One region of the Leptospira montravelensis genome, then DNA from elsewhere that is predicted to be linked to it. Evidence: riboswitches for the same ligand, from Rfam matches in the RefSeq annotation. Region 1 holds a riboswitch; the other holds the start of a gene.
What was found. A riboswitch is a leader RNA that binds a small molecule or an ion and turns the genes downstream of it on or off. The one in region 1 is predicted to bind cobalamin.

Region 1 (8,064 bases):
CTGGAGTAACAGTAGACTTAAAAGACTACTTAGTATACTAGCAAACACTGAAGTCAGGAGAGAACATCTCCTGACTAATTTTATCCTTCCCAAACAAATCAAAACAATACCATTAATGGAATTTCAAAAATGCTAAAGTCAAAAGGGACAGATCAATAACAAATGTTATGGCTTACGATAATCGACTTTTTCAACAAAGGAACGTCGAAATATAACGGTGATTTCTTTATCAGGCAGAGATTCACTGTCATACTTACTAATAGGACGTTTATAAACCCAATATTCTCTATCACCTCCACGTTTAATCTCGTCAGGATCACCTATGTATTCTCTAACAAAATTACCATTTTTTCCAGTTAATGTGTTTTTAATATCCTTACGAAGTTTCATCCCAGCTAATTGTTCTTCTGTTAGCTGTGCCAATGCTGCTTCACGTTGTTGTTCTTCAGACTGAATCTCTTTTGCTGAGCTAGACATGAATTCACGACATTTAATTTCATCTTTGAAAGTCTTCATACAATTTTCAAAAAGGCTTTCTTGGTTTTTAACTTCCAAAGTACGAGCACAGGAAATTGCGGTTAATAAACATACAAGTATCAGGGATTTTTTCATAAACCCTCCAGTTCTACTCTATAAAATTAAATGATTGATTTATTGAAAATCAATTATCGTTAGAAGGTATGTGGATTTTTATTTCGTCCACTTTAGGAAGATACTAATTCTTATGTCAAAATTTCTCTCCAGATTTTCGATTCAAATTAGATTATTACTTTTACCTCTGCCTCTCATTGTATCACTATTCATCATTTTGCTTATTTTAGTACGTTCACTAAATGGAACCATTTTGTTTGCAGAAAAAGAAGAGTTAGGCATTCAGGCTTTAAAACCGATTTATTTAACCTACAGAGAAGGATTGGTACGACTTAAATTAGGAGAAGAAAATACTAACAACTTAATTCCACTCATTGAAATCTCAAAAAAGATGATCGAAGAAACCAATTTGCTAGCGGAGGACTCTAAGTTACTTACGTCTTGGGAAAAGTATAAAACAATTCCATCTTTTGATCAATCCACTAGTATTCAATTTCTTAATGATACACAAGAATTAGCATTAAAAATTGGTGATTTTTCAAATCTAATTCTAGATCCCGAAGTAAATTCGTATTATCAAATGGAAATAATTTTTTTCAGAGTACCTGAAATTTTAAAAAACGTAGCAACTTTAAAGGAAATTATTCGTAACGAATATACAACCTCTGAAAACAAGAACAAACAATACTCTAGTGTTAATTACACAAAGGCATTGATTTCTATCAATTTCATTGAAACAACCTGCAAGGAAATCCAAAAATCATATACTAAATCCATTGAAGACAAATCTCCATATAAAATAGAATTAACAGAAGCTAAGAAATTTGCGAATACATCCTGTGAAACTTACGTTAAAGAACTAAAAGAAACTTTTAATCTAAAAAACTCTAAACCATCCTCTCACAATCAATTATTCACAACAATTCACAAAGGGACATTAATTGCAGGAGAAATCCAAGACCGTTCCATTTTAATCCTTGAAAAACTGGTAAATGATCGAATTCAATTATTGTCTTTTCAAAGAAACATAAACATTCTTTTCGTATTAGGATCATTGATTATATCTAGTGTCTTTGTCATTTTTATCATTCGAAGCATTAATAAACCTTTGGTAACAGTTCTTTCAAAGGTAAATGAACTTTCTAGTGGCGAAGCTGATTTGACAAAAACAATTCCAGATTTTGGCAAAAATGAAATAGGTAAAATAGCAGGTTCTATAAACTTATTTTTATCAAATTTAAATCATATTATGAACCAATTAAAAATTTCTGTAAGTAATGCGGAAAAATCTTCATTTCAATTAAAGAAAGATGCAATGTCCGTTTCTGATAACGCTTCTTCGTTAGCTTCAATATCAGAAGAGTCGGCCGCTTCATTAGAGGAATTAACAACTTCATTTGAATTTATGTTCGAATTTATTACAAATGAAACAAAGAATATTAACAAAATTACAGAAGAAATGAAAACAATTGAAGGTTCAATTTCCAATATTGAAAGTGCACTCTTACGATTATCTGATCAATCGATTGCCTCTACAAATTTAGCAAACATTGGTAACACTTCAGTACAAAACACTGACAATGCAATGTCGGAAATACGTTCGGTAACTAAAGAAATTACTGGAATCGTAGATCTAATTACTGAAATTTCAGAAAGAACCAACTTACTAGCATTAAATGCAAGTATTGAAGCTGCTAGAGCTGGAGATGCAGGCATGGGATTTGCGGTTGTCGCGGAAGAAATTTCAAAACTCGCAGATAAAACACAATCCTCTGTTAAAAACATCAAACGCCTCATCGATAAAAGTAATGCTGTTGTCAATCTTGGTACCAATCATGTTCATGAAACAGTAAATGCATTAGGTGAAATTGTAGAACAATCCAACAGAATGCAAAGTGGAGTGAATCATCTAAAAGCAGAAATGACAACACAATCGAATAGTTTGCTAAACGTAGCAACAGAGCTTCAAGGATTACAAGAGATGGCCCAAACCATCGAATTTTCCAGTCGAGAGCAGAAAAAAGCATCAGAAGATATGGTGAACACAATCAATACACTTTCTGGAAATGCACAACAACTTGCGAATAATTCTGAAGATTTGAACCAAGTCAGTCAAAAGATTGGTGAAATAGCAAGCACCATTGCAGTAGTAACCAATTCATTTCGAACCCACTAAAAACTTGCTGTCGAAAAATTCTATTTACAATTTTCTAAAAAAAACAGATCTCTAAAAATCCAAATCTAAAAATTGAATTGCTGGAATTCAGGCCAAATTTCTGTTTGGTCTCATGGTCCGCACTTTTAAAGTTAATTCAAGTCATTATAGTATTCAAATATTACTTTTTTCAATAATTCATTTAACTTTCGTTAATTGCAAAATTAACGAACATAATGAAGAAAAAAATAAAATTATATTTCAATTAATAACGGCAAACTTCCTCTCAAATTATTTATATGCGACCGATTTACAAAAAATTGCTAGAGAACAAATTGGAATTTTATCCGAAACCATTCCAGGATCGGAAGAAGACACAGCTGCTAAAATTGCCTTAGGTAACAAAATATTTAGAGATAACAAACTTTCATCAAATCACGTACAGTCTTGTCTCACCTGTCACCCATTAGATGGAAATGCCGCTGGTATGGATCGCCAATCCACTTCGCGTGGGACCTTTGGACAAATTGGCAAAAGAAATACTCCAACGATACTGAATGTTGGATATTTACCCATTATTTTTTGGGATGGAAGGAGAGACTCACTATATAACCAAGCAATCGATCCCTTCTTAAATCCACTAGAAATGTCTTTACCTTCTGAAGCAGAACTACTTACAAGAATTCAAAATGATTCAAGTTATACTTCTTTTTTTGCGAATGCCTTTCCAGAATCGCCAAATCCCAGCATCCATTCGATTCGCCTAACATTAGCAGCATTTGAGAGATCACTTAAATCAAAATCCAAATTCGATGATTTTCTTGAGAATAATGTACTATCACTTAATAAATCGGAATTAGATGGTTTAAATTTATTTCTAGATGTTGGTTGTACCAATTGCCACAGTACAAGTTTGCTTGGTGGATCACAATTTGCAAAATTAGATTCAGTATATTCTTATAACATTAGTGATACAGGAAGAGCTGAATTTACAGGAAAACATGAAGATAAGTTTTTTTTCAAAGTTCCTCCTCTAAGAAACGTAGCACTTACCGCACCTTATTTTCATGATGGCAGCGTACCAACTCTGAAAGAGGCAGTTCGAAGAATGAACTATTACAATTTGAACCGCCAAATAAACGAATCTGAAATTGAATTGATCACTTCCTTTCTTAGATCCTTATCTGACAAAACAAAAGTAAACTAAACTCATTGACAAAAAACATAGAGGTAGAAACTCTGGCATTACCTTCAGGGAGGAAACAGGTGAAAGTCCTGTGCTGACCCGCAACTGTGATGCACCTTTTGTAACTAAAGTTACGTTAGGTGATAAGCCAGATCTTCCCCGCAATGTTTTCTCGTGGATTGGGAACTTTGCACACTTATATTGTTTTGGTTCTACAATCAATATAAAGGGGCCCCGAAGGCAAACTCGGGGCGCCCGTATGGAAAAAATAGTATTTAGAATTCTAATATTAGATTTTATCATTCTTCGTATTACGAAGTTGTTAAATCTATTTCCAGTTCGTGTTCCCCTAAATTCAAAAAAAATTTAGGAGAAACTAAATGAAACCAACTATTCAACTAACGATTGTCATCTTGGCAATTTTTATCTTAACAGCATGCAGCGAAGCAGGCAAAGTAAAAGAATCGGAAGCCAATACCAACCTACTTACAGGTTTAGTCGTCGGACAACAACAAGGGAAATCCAGTGTGATGGATTCTTTAGCAGAAATTAGGGGATATTGGAAAGGCGGATTTTGTAGTGGTGGATCTTGTTCCAGCTTCACATCTAATGTTTCCATTGTCCAAGACCCATCTGGTTTCGGAATTTGGGCTTCAGGAAGTAGTTATTTAAGAATCATTGCTGTTGATACTGTTAATAGAACTTTTATCTACCAATATCTTCCCAATGATACTTATAGTCCAAGTAAATATACAAAAGTAATTTGGACTGCACCTACAACAACTGGATGTGAAAATTCAGCAACCAAATGTTTCTATTACTGTACAGTCTATCCAAATTTCGCAACATTAAAAGAAGCAGAGAATGTAAACCTCTCTAGTTATAGTTCAGCTGATCCAACAAGAACTGGTTGTGGCGGATTCGGTTGGAGTAAAGCACTCTTTGTTTCTTCAAATCCAACTAATTGGTAATGATATCAAATTTGACCCTAAATTATTTTAGGGTCAAACGGAGTAATCACATGCAAACATTTCCACAAGGCTTTTATAATACTTTTTCCATTTTGTTTTTAGTTACCTTTTTATATACTTGTTCACCACAACCAAAAAATAACCAAAATGAATTATTGGCACTATTAGCTGCTGCAGAAATTTCTAATAATTCAAAAACAAATTGTCCTCCAAAGATTCTTCCACAAGGAATTCCAATTGCGAATACAGTTGTGTCAGCAAATTCTTCAGTAAGTGGATTCAATGATTCATCAAAAGCAATTAATGGAATTTGTGGTGGAGGGGAACTTTCAGGATCTTTGGATGTCTACGCACTAAACCTAACGGGTACAGGTGCTACACTTATTTTATCTTGGGGCGGAAAAATCGTAAAAAATGTTACCGGAATCGATTTTATTATTTATGAAAATCCTTTTCGAGTTACTGAAAGTAGCGATCGTTACGCATTTGATCCAATGGTTGTGCAAGTATCATACGATGGTACAAATTACTGCGGATTTGATCTAAGTGGATTTAATTCTTCAACAGCAGATAGCAACAAAATTTCATCCTGGCCAGGATTTGCCGGACTTAGACCAGTTCTTTATAATATGAGTTCCAATCTTCTTTCACTAGAACAATTGTTTACATCCACAGGCAGTGGCTTCCTGTTAGGTGGCGGAGATGGGTTTAACATTGATGATTTAATTACAAATGCATCATGCGACAATACTGCGCTAAATCAAATTAAATCTTTAGGATTTAAATATATTAAAATGACCTCGGCATCAGCCGTTACTAACCCGAACACAAGTTCAGGTTATGTGTATCCTCATTCGTATTCAAATGGTTCGGACATTGATGGGGTCGTTGCAAAGTCTGTAGAATAAGGAGAAATTTATAATCTGTAAATTTCCTTTTATTTCAAATTCTAACTATGTTTCATCTTTCTAAACCAAACTCAAACGAAAGAGCTAACGCTCGCATTTGAATGAGTTTGGTCGGTTATACTAGTAACCTATATCGCTATTTTTTTCTACGGCTTGACTTTCGTTCGGAACCGCCGCCAGAACTCGTGGTTGAAGAAACTTGCGGTTTTGATTTGTTTGATTTGATTTCATTTCCAAACATATCTACCTCAGCTCTTTGCTCTTCTCCTATTTTTTTATACTCTTTTGGGGAGGATTCGTCCTGGTTTCTGTCGGAATCAGTTACTTCAATTTTTAATAAAAAGGAAACTACTTCATTTTTAAGATTTTCAACCAATTGATCAAACATCTTAAAACCTTGCAGTTTGTATTCAATCAAAGGATTTTTTTCACCGTAGCCAACAGTCCAAATACCTTCTTTTAAATGGTCCATCGCATAGAGATGTTCTTTCCATCTATGGTCCAAAATATCCAAAAATACATTTCTTTCTATCGAACGCCAAACTTCTTCTCCAATTGAAGAAACTTTGGACTCATATAATTCTTTTACTATCTTGGACAAAACTTCGAATACTTTGAGTTGTGGGTTTGATTCTTTTTTGAATTGTTTTGGGTCAATTTTTTCTGTAATGCCCAAACTTTGTATCCACTCATTGAGTGAATCAACTTCCCAAGCATCCACACTGTTTCCTTCGCAGTAAAGAATCACTTGGTTTTCTACAACTTCATCAAAGAAGTCAACAATGGTTCGTGACATGTTTCCTTTATCTAAAAGTTCATTACGAATTCCATAGATATAAATCCTCTGGCGATTCATTACATCATCATATTCTAATAAGTGTTTTCTGATATCAAAGTTATGGCCTTCTACACGTTTTTGTGCACGTGCAATTGCATTGGAAACCATATTATGTTCCAACTCTTGGCCCTCTGGCATTTTCAAAGTATCCATAATGCGAGCAATTCGATCTGATCCAAAAATACGCATTAGATCATCTTGTAAGGATAAATAAAACCTAGAAGACCCTGGATCTCCCTGTCTACCAGATCGTCCTCTGAGCTGATTATCAATCCGACGCGATTCATGTCGTTCAGATCCAATGATATGTAAACCACCAGCACCAATAACGAAGTCATGATCCACTTTCCATTTTTTGGCTTCGGATAAGATATTTTCACAATCTTTTTTAATGTTATCGTTTCTGATTTCTGAAATCTTAGATTCTGCTTCATCAAATTTTTGTTTGATCAAATTTTCGCGAAAGCTATACACAACTTCCAGTTCTGCTTTTGTTTTAATCCCTAAAGAATCACAACGCTCATCTAATTTTTCTAAATCTTCTTTGTATTTAGGAGCACCACCTAACACAATATCCGTTCCACGACCTGCCATGTTGGTAGCAATCGTAATGGCACCTGGTCGTCCTGCATTAGCAACAATTTCAGATTCTCTTTCGTGTTGTTTTGCGTTTAATACGTTATGCGAAATTCCATGTGATGTGAGAAGTTTAGAGAGAACCTCCGACTTTTCAATAGATATGGTTCCCACAAGCACTGGTTGTTTACGAGAGACTTTTTCTTGGATATCCTTAACAACAGCATCGAACTTTTCACGTTCTGTTTTATAAACACGGTCCGCCATGTCTTGTCGTTGGATTTTTAAATTAGAAGGAATTACAATTACATCTAAATTATAGATTTTTTTAAATTCTTCCGCTTCCGTATCTGCAGTTCCAGTCATACCGGCTAACTTCTTATAAATACGGAAATAATTTTGGAAAGTAATTGATGCCAATGTCTGAGACTCACGAGCTATTGGTACACCCTCTTTTGCTTCTAATGATTGGTGTAATCCATCTGAGTATCTACGCCCTTTCATCAATCGACCGGTAAACTCATCAACGATGATGACTTCACCACCTTGGACAACATAATCTTTATCTTTAAAAAATATTTTGTGTGCTTTCAGTGCTTGTTGAACGTGGTGAACCAATTCAATATTTTCTGAATGGTATAAATTCTCTACACCTAACAATTCTTCGACGTGATGAACTCCAGCTTCCGATAAAATGACATTCTTCGCCTTTTCATCGATCTCATAGTCCTCACCTTCAATCAGTTTTGGGATAATTTTATTAACTTTGAGATATTTATCTGTAGATTCTTCCGCAGGGCCCGAAATAATCAAAGGAGTTCTAGCTTCATCAATTAGAA
Region 2 (8,064 bases), 210 kb from region 1:
TTCAAATCAGATCTAAGAATTACAGAAGGGGTATCTAAGTTCCTCTCTTTGTATCTTTTGTTCTCTATCGGCTTCAAAGGAGGACATGAATTATTCAAATCTCCTTTCGCAGAAGAACATCTTCTTACACTCATTGCCTGTATGTTTATGGCATGTTTTGTTCCCATATACTCTTACTTTATCTTCAAAGTAAAATTGGATCATGCAAACTCTGCTGCACTTGCGGGAAGTTTTGGTTCAATCAGTGCCGTTACCTTTGTCACTGCAGGTGCATTTTTACATAGTTACGGTTACGAATACCAAGGTTTTATCGTAGCAGGGATGGCTCTTATGGAATCACCAGCGATTGTCCTTGCCGTGATCCTAGACAGATTAGGTAAAAAGAAAAACCACGAAAACATAAACGAAAAAATTCAATGGAAACAATTACTCCATGAAGCTTTCTTTAGTTCCTCAGTTTATATTCTGATAGGAGCATTGATTGTTGGTTATCTATCTGGCGAATCTGGTTGGAATACAACAAAACCTTTCACAGAAGATATATTCAAAGGGCTTCTCACTTTTTTCCTTTTGGACAAAGGAATTGATGCCGCAAAACAAATGCGCGAATTAAAAAAAGTTGGATTCTTCCTTGTCGGATCGGCTCTACTGATTATGGTCATCAACGTTGTGATCGCCATCTTACTCACTAAAATCATTCAAATGCCAATTGGTGATGCATTAATGTTTGTTGTGCTCTGTGCTTCTGCCTCCTATATTGCAGTACCGGCAGCCATGAAGGAATCTATACCAGAAGCAAATCCAAGCATTTACTTAACTGTCGCTTTATCGATAGTTTTCCCAATCAATATTATTATTGGAATTCCTCTTTACTTTTACATCCTAAAAGTAATCACAGGTACCAATTAATAAGCTGGTTTTTCACAAAAAGAAAAGGAGAAATATCATGAATATTTCCAAAGGTTATTTCTATTTTCTATTGTTAGCGGTTTTTTTACCGCTAACAATTCCAAGGGCCGAACCAACCGATTCACCTAGTCCAGAAGAAACAAAACCAATCGCTAAATCCTACGTTTCCCCCATGAAAGAAAAGGGAATTGATCCAGAATTCAATCGCCATATGTTTGTAGAGCCAGAATTATCGAAACACTCTGCAAACTCGCAGCAATTTTGGTTAAACGATATATTACGATTTGGTTTGTATCTTAGACCAAGACAAGAATCCAGATACAATTTAGATTTTAATGCATCTGACAAAGGTTATATAGATCGAACCATACAAACATCATCCATTTATTTTATCTTTGATCCGAGCCCCTATGTACAAGCGAAGGTTACACTCCAAGACGCACGCGTTTGGGGAGGGGAATCTCCCGCTTCCTCTGGTGATATAAGAGCCAATTTTTTTAATAACACAGCAGATCTTTATTCGAAAAATCAAACAAACGCAGTATCGTTAAACCAAACTGGGATCAGAGAAGCCTTTGTAACCATCAACCAACTCCCGTTACATTCTAAATTTCAAGTGGGAAGACAAATTTGGGCTTATGGCGACCAACGAATCATCGGTGGAGGGAACTGGACAGTGAACGGCCTATCTTTTGATGGGGCGAGGCTTATGTTCAACTATGATAATTTTAAAATTCACTTTCTTATGGCTAGACCTTACTGGACACAAAGCGGAACCAACGGTGTCGTTTCGGCAAACGATCCCAAACTCAATTCAGCTGCCACAGGTACAGACACAACACTTCTCGGGACTTATAATAGTTTTACTATTCCTGATTGGGTGACATTGGATCTTTATAGTTTAGGAGTGGTTCGCAAATGGAAAAAAAATCCAATCAATCCAATCACAGGCCTACCAACATCTTCCAATGACGATCCCCTTGCCGCCAATAGAAGCAGACAAAACCAAAATTTGATTACTACAGGGTTTCGCCTAACCAACAGAACCAAAGGCAATTTCCTTCCAGAAGGAAAGTCTTGGGATTTCACTTTGGAATCCGCCTTTCAAACAGGAACTAGTGGAAGAAGAATCCAAGATCCCTATCTAAAAGAATACCTTCCCAACGAATATGACAATGTTAGAACCGAAAGAGAGAAGTATACAGGACAAATGCACGTTTTCCAAACTGGATATACATTCTTCAAAAAACTGAGATTAGGTGGACAAGTATTGTATGCTTCTGGTGACAAAAATAGAGCCGATGCATCTATATCTACGTTTCAAACATTGGCCAATCCGAGATTTGGTGTGATTCCCTATTTTAATAGTGTAGCCGGAATCTCAGAAAATATTAATGCACAAAACCTTTATTCAAAGTCAGTCAGCATTAGCTACAAAACAGACTCCTTTGGAGAATTCCAAGTCACCTATTTCCAAAATGATAAAGCAGAAAAACAAGATGCATGGTATGCCATTAGTGGTTCAGCAAATTCGACAAGTTCCTTGGGAGAAAAAAATCCTTACCCCGTATCCTCGGACAAAGGGAGTACAGAAAACTATTCCAATAATTCCTACTCCTCACCTTATGCTCTAGGAAAACGAATTTATACAGAAGTGGATTTAACTTGGCACGGACAAATAAACGATTTTGTTTCTTTATGGATGGGGTTTGGGTATTTAAATGCAGGTGATTCGGTTCGCAATTATCGAAATAGTAAAATCCAATACAACGTAACCACGCAGTCCTTCGAATGGAACCAAAACTACTTACAAGGTAAAAACCAACTGGCTCGTGACGCCTACATGGCCTATGCCCAAATCAACGCTGCTTTTTAAGAAAAACGTTCGATTTTTAGCTGGATTTGAATATCATGGAGGTCAGATCGATTCAAATCCATGTTGGAAGCTTCAAACAAACAAAGACGGATTCGAAATAGCCTTTCGCGTGAGGAAATTAGAAACGTATCTCTCCTAATCTTAAAAGAAGAAGGCTTGGATGGTCTTTCTATGCGAAAGATCGCCAACAGATTAGGATGCAGTGTGGCAAGCCCCTACTCTTATTACGAAAGTCAAATTGACTTAGTGCAAGATTTAATTCGATCGGGTGAAGACGAACTCCTCTCCATGTTAAAAAAAGCAAGTGCTGAAGTAAATACGAAGTCCGCCTTCCAACAATTGGCTTCCATTGCACGTGCTTATTTTAATTTCGCAAGCAACAACCGTGAGTTACATAAAGTGATGTTTGTCACTGATTACGGTGGAGTACATAGAAAAGCTTTCCCACAATTACCAAAAAGTTATCGTTTCTTTTTAGAAACCGTTCGCATTGGATTTGAATCTGGTGAGATTCCCTACCCCAAAAACGAATACCCTGCCATTGCCAGAATGATGTGGAGTTGGATGTACGGTGTGATTGTTTTGGATATGACAGGAATGCTTAGAAAAAGAAAAGGTTCAGGAAATCCCATTGAAGAAGGGATTTCCTATTTTCAAAAACTTTTAAGTAAAAAAGAAAGTTAACCTACCGGTGAAATTTCTAATCCATCATTTTCATCATTCAATAATTCTTTATTGACTTCAGAAACAGAAAGAGAAGTTCCTTTGTCTTTCAACCGAATCAGTTCACTTCGAATATAATTGATAGTTTCTGGTGCATCGTTTACTTCCCAAATAGGATTTCCAACAGACAATCGAATAGGTTTATTCAAATTATAAGCATCCAAATATAAAGGAATGATTGGTAGATTGTATCGTTTACTAAGTACAACCATACCGGGATAGAGTTTACGACTTTTTCTAAATCCTCGATACCAAGAACCTTCAGGAAAAATACCGATCCCTAAATTGCCGCGGTTAATTCTACGTTTAAAATCTTTAATAGTCACTGGATCAGATTCGCTTCGATTGAGTGGAATTAAATCAATGGATTTAACAATTCCTTTTACCATTTGTTCTTTTCGATACAACCATTTTCTTTTTTTACCTTTATTAGGTATTCCGGAATCATAACTGGTAAGTGCCGTTGTATAAATTCCATATCTTTTAAGAACACCACGAATTACAAAAGCATCATAAGGCATCGTAATTACTTTCAAAAATTTGTTTCTTGGTTTGATATGATTAGAAATAAAGATGATAGATTTTCCGTTTAACTTACGCAAGATATGGTCATTTTGAATTTCAACTTTTTTGTTTCCATACTTCAATCTCATTGGTTTGACCACTATCCACATAAGCACAAATCCGATTGATCTTCCTACATAATAGAACATAACTTTTCCTCTTAAAAGGTATGTGCCCCAAAATCACATTTGGTTGCAAAAGTTTACCTAAGATTTTTGCTACAATTTCAAGACATTTCTGTATCAAATTACAAATCCAAGTTTCCTAAATCCTGGCTTTAAAAATTTGACAATTCCTTGGGAAACGAAACTCTGGAAAATACCTTCTGGGAGGAAACAGGTGCAATTCCTGTGCTGACCCGCAACTGTAATCCAAACCGATGTTTGGTGAGCCAGATCTTCCCCATAAAGTTAACCTCGTGGTAATGGAACTTTATACACTGATTTCAAATGTCTACCATTTGGATACAGGGGCCCCGAAGGCATCGGGGCACCCGAAACAATCAAAAACAATATTTGTATATTAGGATTTTTGTATCAAGAACCTAACGGAAATTTGTTTATCATTGGATCGGAGTTCCCCTAAATTCAAAACATTTAGGAGACTTCTATGAAACGAACCTTTGGAACCACAATCCTTTCCCTATTTTTACTTGGACAAATCATAACTTGCCAAGCAGAAAAACAAGTATCTGAATCAGATGCCAACAACAAGCTACTAATCGGATTGTTAGCTGGTCAAGCTTCAGAATCTAGTAAAGATTTTGCGTTAAATGGTGTTTGGAATAGTTTTACGGGAAACGGAACAACTCTCGATACAATATCTACATATTCGGCTAAATTTGGCTCAAAAGGATTACAACTAGATGATAGTTCTGGATTTGGTGGATATTCAAGTTGTTACATTATCATTGAATTCAATAACGCAGAAGGAAGTTTCATCACACAAAACCCTGAAAACAATGGTGGATGTTTTTCTGGCGATACAAACAAAGGAAAATATAATAAAGTGTTTTTCTTTAAAAATACTGCCAAAGAAAACTCTTATTGGCTTTGTACTGTAGCATTTGGAAAAACATATGACGCAGCAAAAGCACAAGCAGATACTTCAACTAAAACAAATCCAGGTAGTTCCGGTTGCGGTGCTTCTGCATTTTCAAGAATCGATAAAAAAATATAGTAACTAAGATAATTTAGCAAACAGGTCCCTTTCACAAGTTAAGGGACCTATACCGCTAATTTTGTTTATAACTTGTTTTTTTCATAAAAAGAAAACTCAAACTTGAACTGGACTTTAAGGAATCATTCCTTAAATTGGTGATGTGATGCAAAAACGTTTCAAAACAAAAATACTAAGTTCTTTGGTTTTTGTTTTATTTGTATTTTTAACTTCCTGCAAAAAATCCTCTTCTGGGGAAGAAAATCTTGCAGCATTATTGCCACTGATTATTGCCGCAGAGGCTGCAATTGTTTGCCCCAAGTCTTTACCTCCTACAGACATATATATTGCTACAACCGTTGTTAGTGCAAACTCAAACATCTCGGGATTTTCCGATCCGAAAAAAGCAATTAATGGAATCTGCGGTGCTGGTGAACTTGCAGGTTCATTGGATGTTTATGCCTTAGACATTACAGGAACTGGAGCCACTATAGTTCTAAGTTGGGGAGGAAAAACTGTAAAAAACGTTTCAGGTGATGACTTCATCGTGTATGACAACAGTTTTCGAGTTTCGGACGAGTCCAATACCTATGCAATGGACCCTTCTATCATCCAAGTGTCGATTGATAATACAAACTTTTGTGGATTTAACCCAAGTTATACGGGAGGGAATGTAAACTTAATGAATAGTTGGAACCGATTTGGAAGTTTACGCCCTGTTTATTATAATATGACAACAAAACCTTTTACCAATTCAGAATTATTTACCAAAACCAATGGATCCTTTTTGTTAGGTGGTGGTGACGGATTCGATTTAGACCTATTAGACCCCAATGATCCTAACGATATTAATTGTGACACTACCTTAGCAAACACGATCAAAACAAACGGTTTCAAATTCCTGAAAATTACTTCGGCTGCTGATATGAATAACCCAAACACAGGGAGCAAATTCCCTTGGCCCCCGGGCAGTTATAATGGAAGTGATATCGACGGAGTGGTAGCACGAGAACTCCAATGACTTGACTTCCTGGTCATTATGTCGGATCCATACCTACTTTCGAAGATATACTGAAAAAAACCTAAAAAAGAGACCTGTATTTCAGTTGACCGATCTAAAAAAAAGGATTCTTTTTTTAGAACTACTTCTTAGCGCGTATTCACTTTGAGCGAAAACCTATACACACAAAAAATATCCATACAGGATGAGATGCCAAGATTGTCTGCTCAGGCCAATCTCCTAAAACTCCTCCTTGATCCTTTTTTGGATTCCATTTCCTTCGAAAAGGAATCTGGACAAGCTTTGGATGCTGGAGCAGGTCCAGGTGTACTCACCAGTTTCCTTATGAAAAAAAATCCCAATCTCCATTGGTCTGCCTGCGACATTTCTGAAGAAATGGTGCAGTATTGTAAATTGGGTTATCCAAAAGTAGACTGGAAGGTCTCCGATATCAGAGCATTGGATTATCCAGACAATCATTTTGATTTTATTTTTAATTCTATGGTTCTCATCCATATCAAAGAACCAGAAAAAGCTTTAAAAGAATTCTACCGAGTTTTAAAACCGGGAGGAAAGGTTCTCATCCACTGCCCTAACGATAAATCCTTTACAGGCCCAAATGTACTTTTGGATATGGTAGCAAAACATGCTACTATCCACCCTGCTGACCGTTATGTAATGGAAAAAGTACCTGGCATTATGGAACAAATGGGATTTCGGTTAGTCACAAGGACCGATTTTGTCGCTGCCAATGATGGGAACGATGACAGACCCGTTGTAGAATACCCTAAAATCCATTTAGGGATGATGACGGGTTGGTCTATGATGTCTTTTATGGGACATCCAGATGGAATGCAAGATCTGTATTCTAAACTGCAATCAGAGTATATGTCCAATCGTGTGAAATTCACGATCAATTTAGAAACACATTTGTACCAAAAATAAACGGAGGCAAAATTGAATCAAAAGTCACCCATAGTTATCGGGGAATATCACATCATTCCAGAAAATTTGCCTGCTGATGGCCAACTTCGATTGATCTTTCAACCAATCGATATGACTACGTATTGGAGACGTTGTGGACTCACTGCCAACTTTGTTGCGGGATTTTATTCCTACTGCTACGAAGCCAGTGAATCCAAAGCAAACTCCCTTTCTACTATCATTAACGAACTTTTAGAGAATGCTTCTAAATTTTCGAAAGCACGCGAAGGTAGAATCAACGTAGAATTAAAACAATACGGAAATCTTTTAAGAATTGATGTTTTAAATGTGGCGTCAAAAACCTTACGAGATAGTTTTGAGCTTTTTGTAAATAAACTCTTGTCGGAGAACGTGGAGGAGATGTATTTTTCTACACTCGAAACCAAAGAAGACGGTGATACTAAATCTGGTCTTGGACTACTGATGATGTTAAAAGATTATCCAGTACGTTTTGGTTATAGTTTCCATGAGATCGATGCCGATACTCATGAAATCACGGTAAGAGCAATTATCAACGTAGAAGAGATATAATAGGCGAAGCTTCATGGAAATCAAAGACTTAGATTACAATATACAATACGACGAAGCCACTAAGACTGTCAAATTTGCAGGTTCCATCCGATTGCAGAATTTACCCGCTTATGAACCCATAAAATTATTTTTAAGAGATGTTGCTAAACTTTGCCAAGGTTCTGTATTAACAATGGATTTTAGAGATTTACAATTTGTAAACAGTTCGGGGATCACTACCCTCTCTATGTTCATTATTGATTCACGAAAAACGGCAGCTTACCAAATCAAAATTCAGGGATCCTTAAATATTTCCTGGCAGTCAAAATCCCTTTCCAAT

Region 2: it holds a riboswitch for cobalamin, as region 1 does, so the genes downstream of both, EHQ31_RS11815 (hypothetical protein) here and EHQ31_RS10935 (hypothetical protein) in region 1, are expected to answer to the same signal.

Annotation. Positions count from the first base shown of each region.
Region 1 is NZ_RQFO01000016.1:106,202-114,265, forward strand. It holds gene EHQ31_RS10915 (hypothetical protein) at 1-41, shown strand, start outside; gene EHQ31_RS10920 (hypothetical protein) at 166-612, opposite strand; gene EHQ31_RS10925 (methyl-accepting chemotaxis protein) at 725-2,767, shown strand; gene EHQ31_RS10930 (cytochrome-c peroxidase) at 2,880-3,953, shown strand; cobalamin riboswitch at 3,958-4,110, shown strand; gene EHQ31_RS10935 (hypothetical protein) at 4,313-4,903, shown strand; gene EHQ31_RS10940 (LIC_13355 family lipoprotein) at 4,954-5,811, shown strand; gene secA (preprotein translocase subunit SecA) at 5,948-8,064, opposite strand, start outside.
Region 2 is NZ_RQFO01000016.1:314,468-322,531, forward strand. It holds gene EHQ31_RS11795 (sodium-dependent bicarbonate transport family permease) at 1-909, shown strand, start outside; gene EHQ31_RS11800 (alginate export family protein) at 914-2,785, shown strand; gene EHQ31_RS11805 (TetR/AcrR family transcriptional regulator) at 2,846-3,469, shown strand; gene EHQ31_RS11810 (lysophospholipid acyltransferase family protein) at 3,466-4,221, opposite strand; cobalamin riboswitch at 4,353-4,493, shown strand; gene EHQ31_RS11815 (hypothetical protein) at 4,682-5,251, shown strand; gene EHQ31_RS11820 (LIC_13355 family lipoprotein) at 5,397-6,251, shown strand; gene EHQ31_RS11825 (class I SAM-dependent methyltransferase) at 6,396-7,175, shown strand; gene EHQ31_RS11830 (slr1658 superfamily regulator) at 7,188-7,745, shown strand; gene EHQ31_RS11835 (slr1659 superfamily regulator) at 7,759-8,064, shown strand, end outside.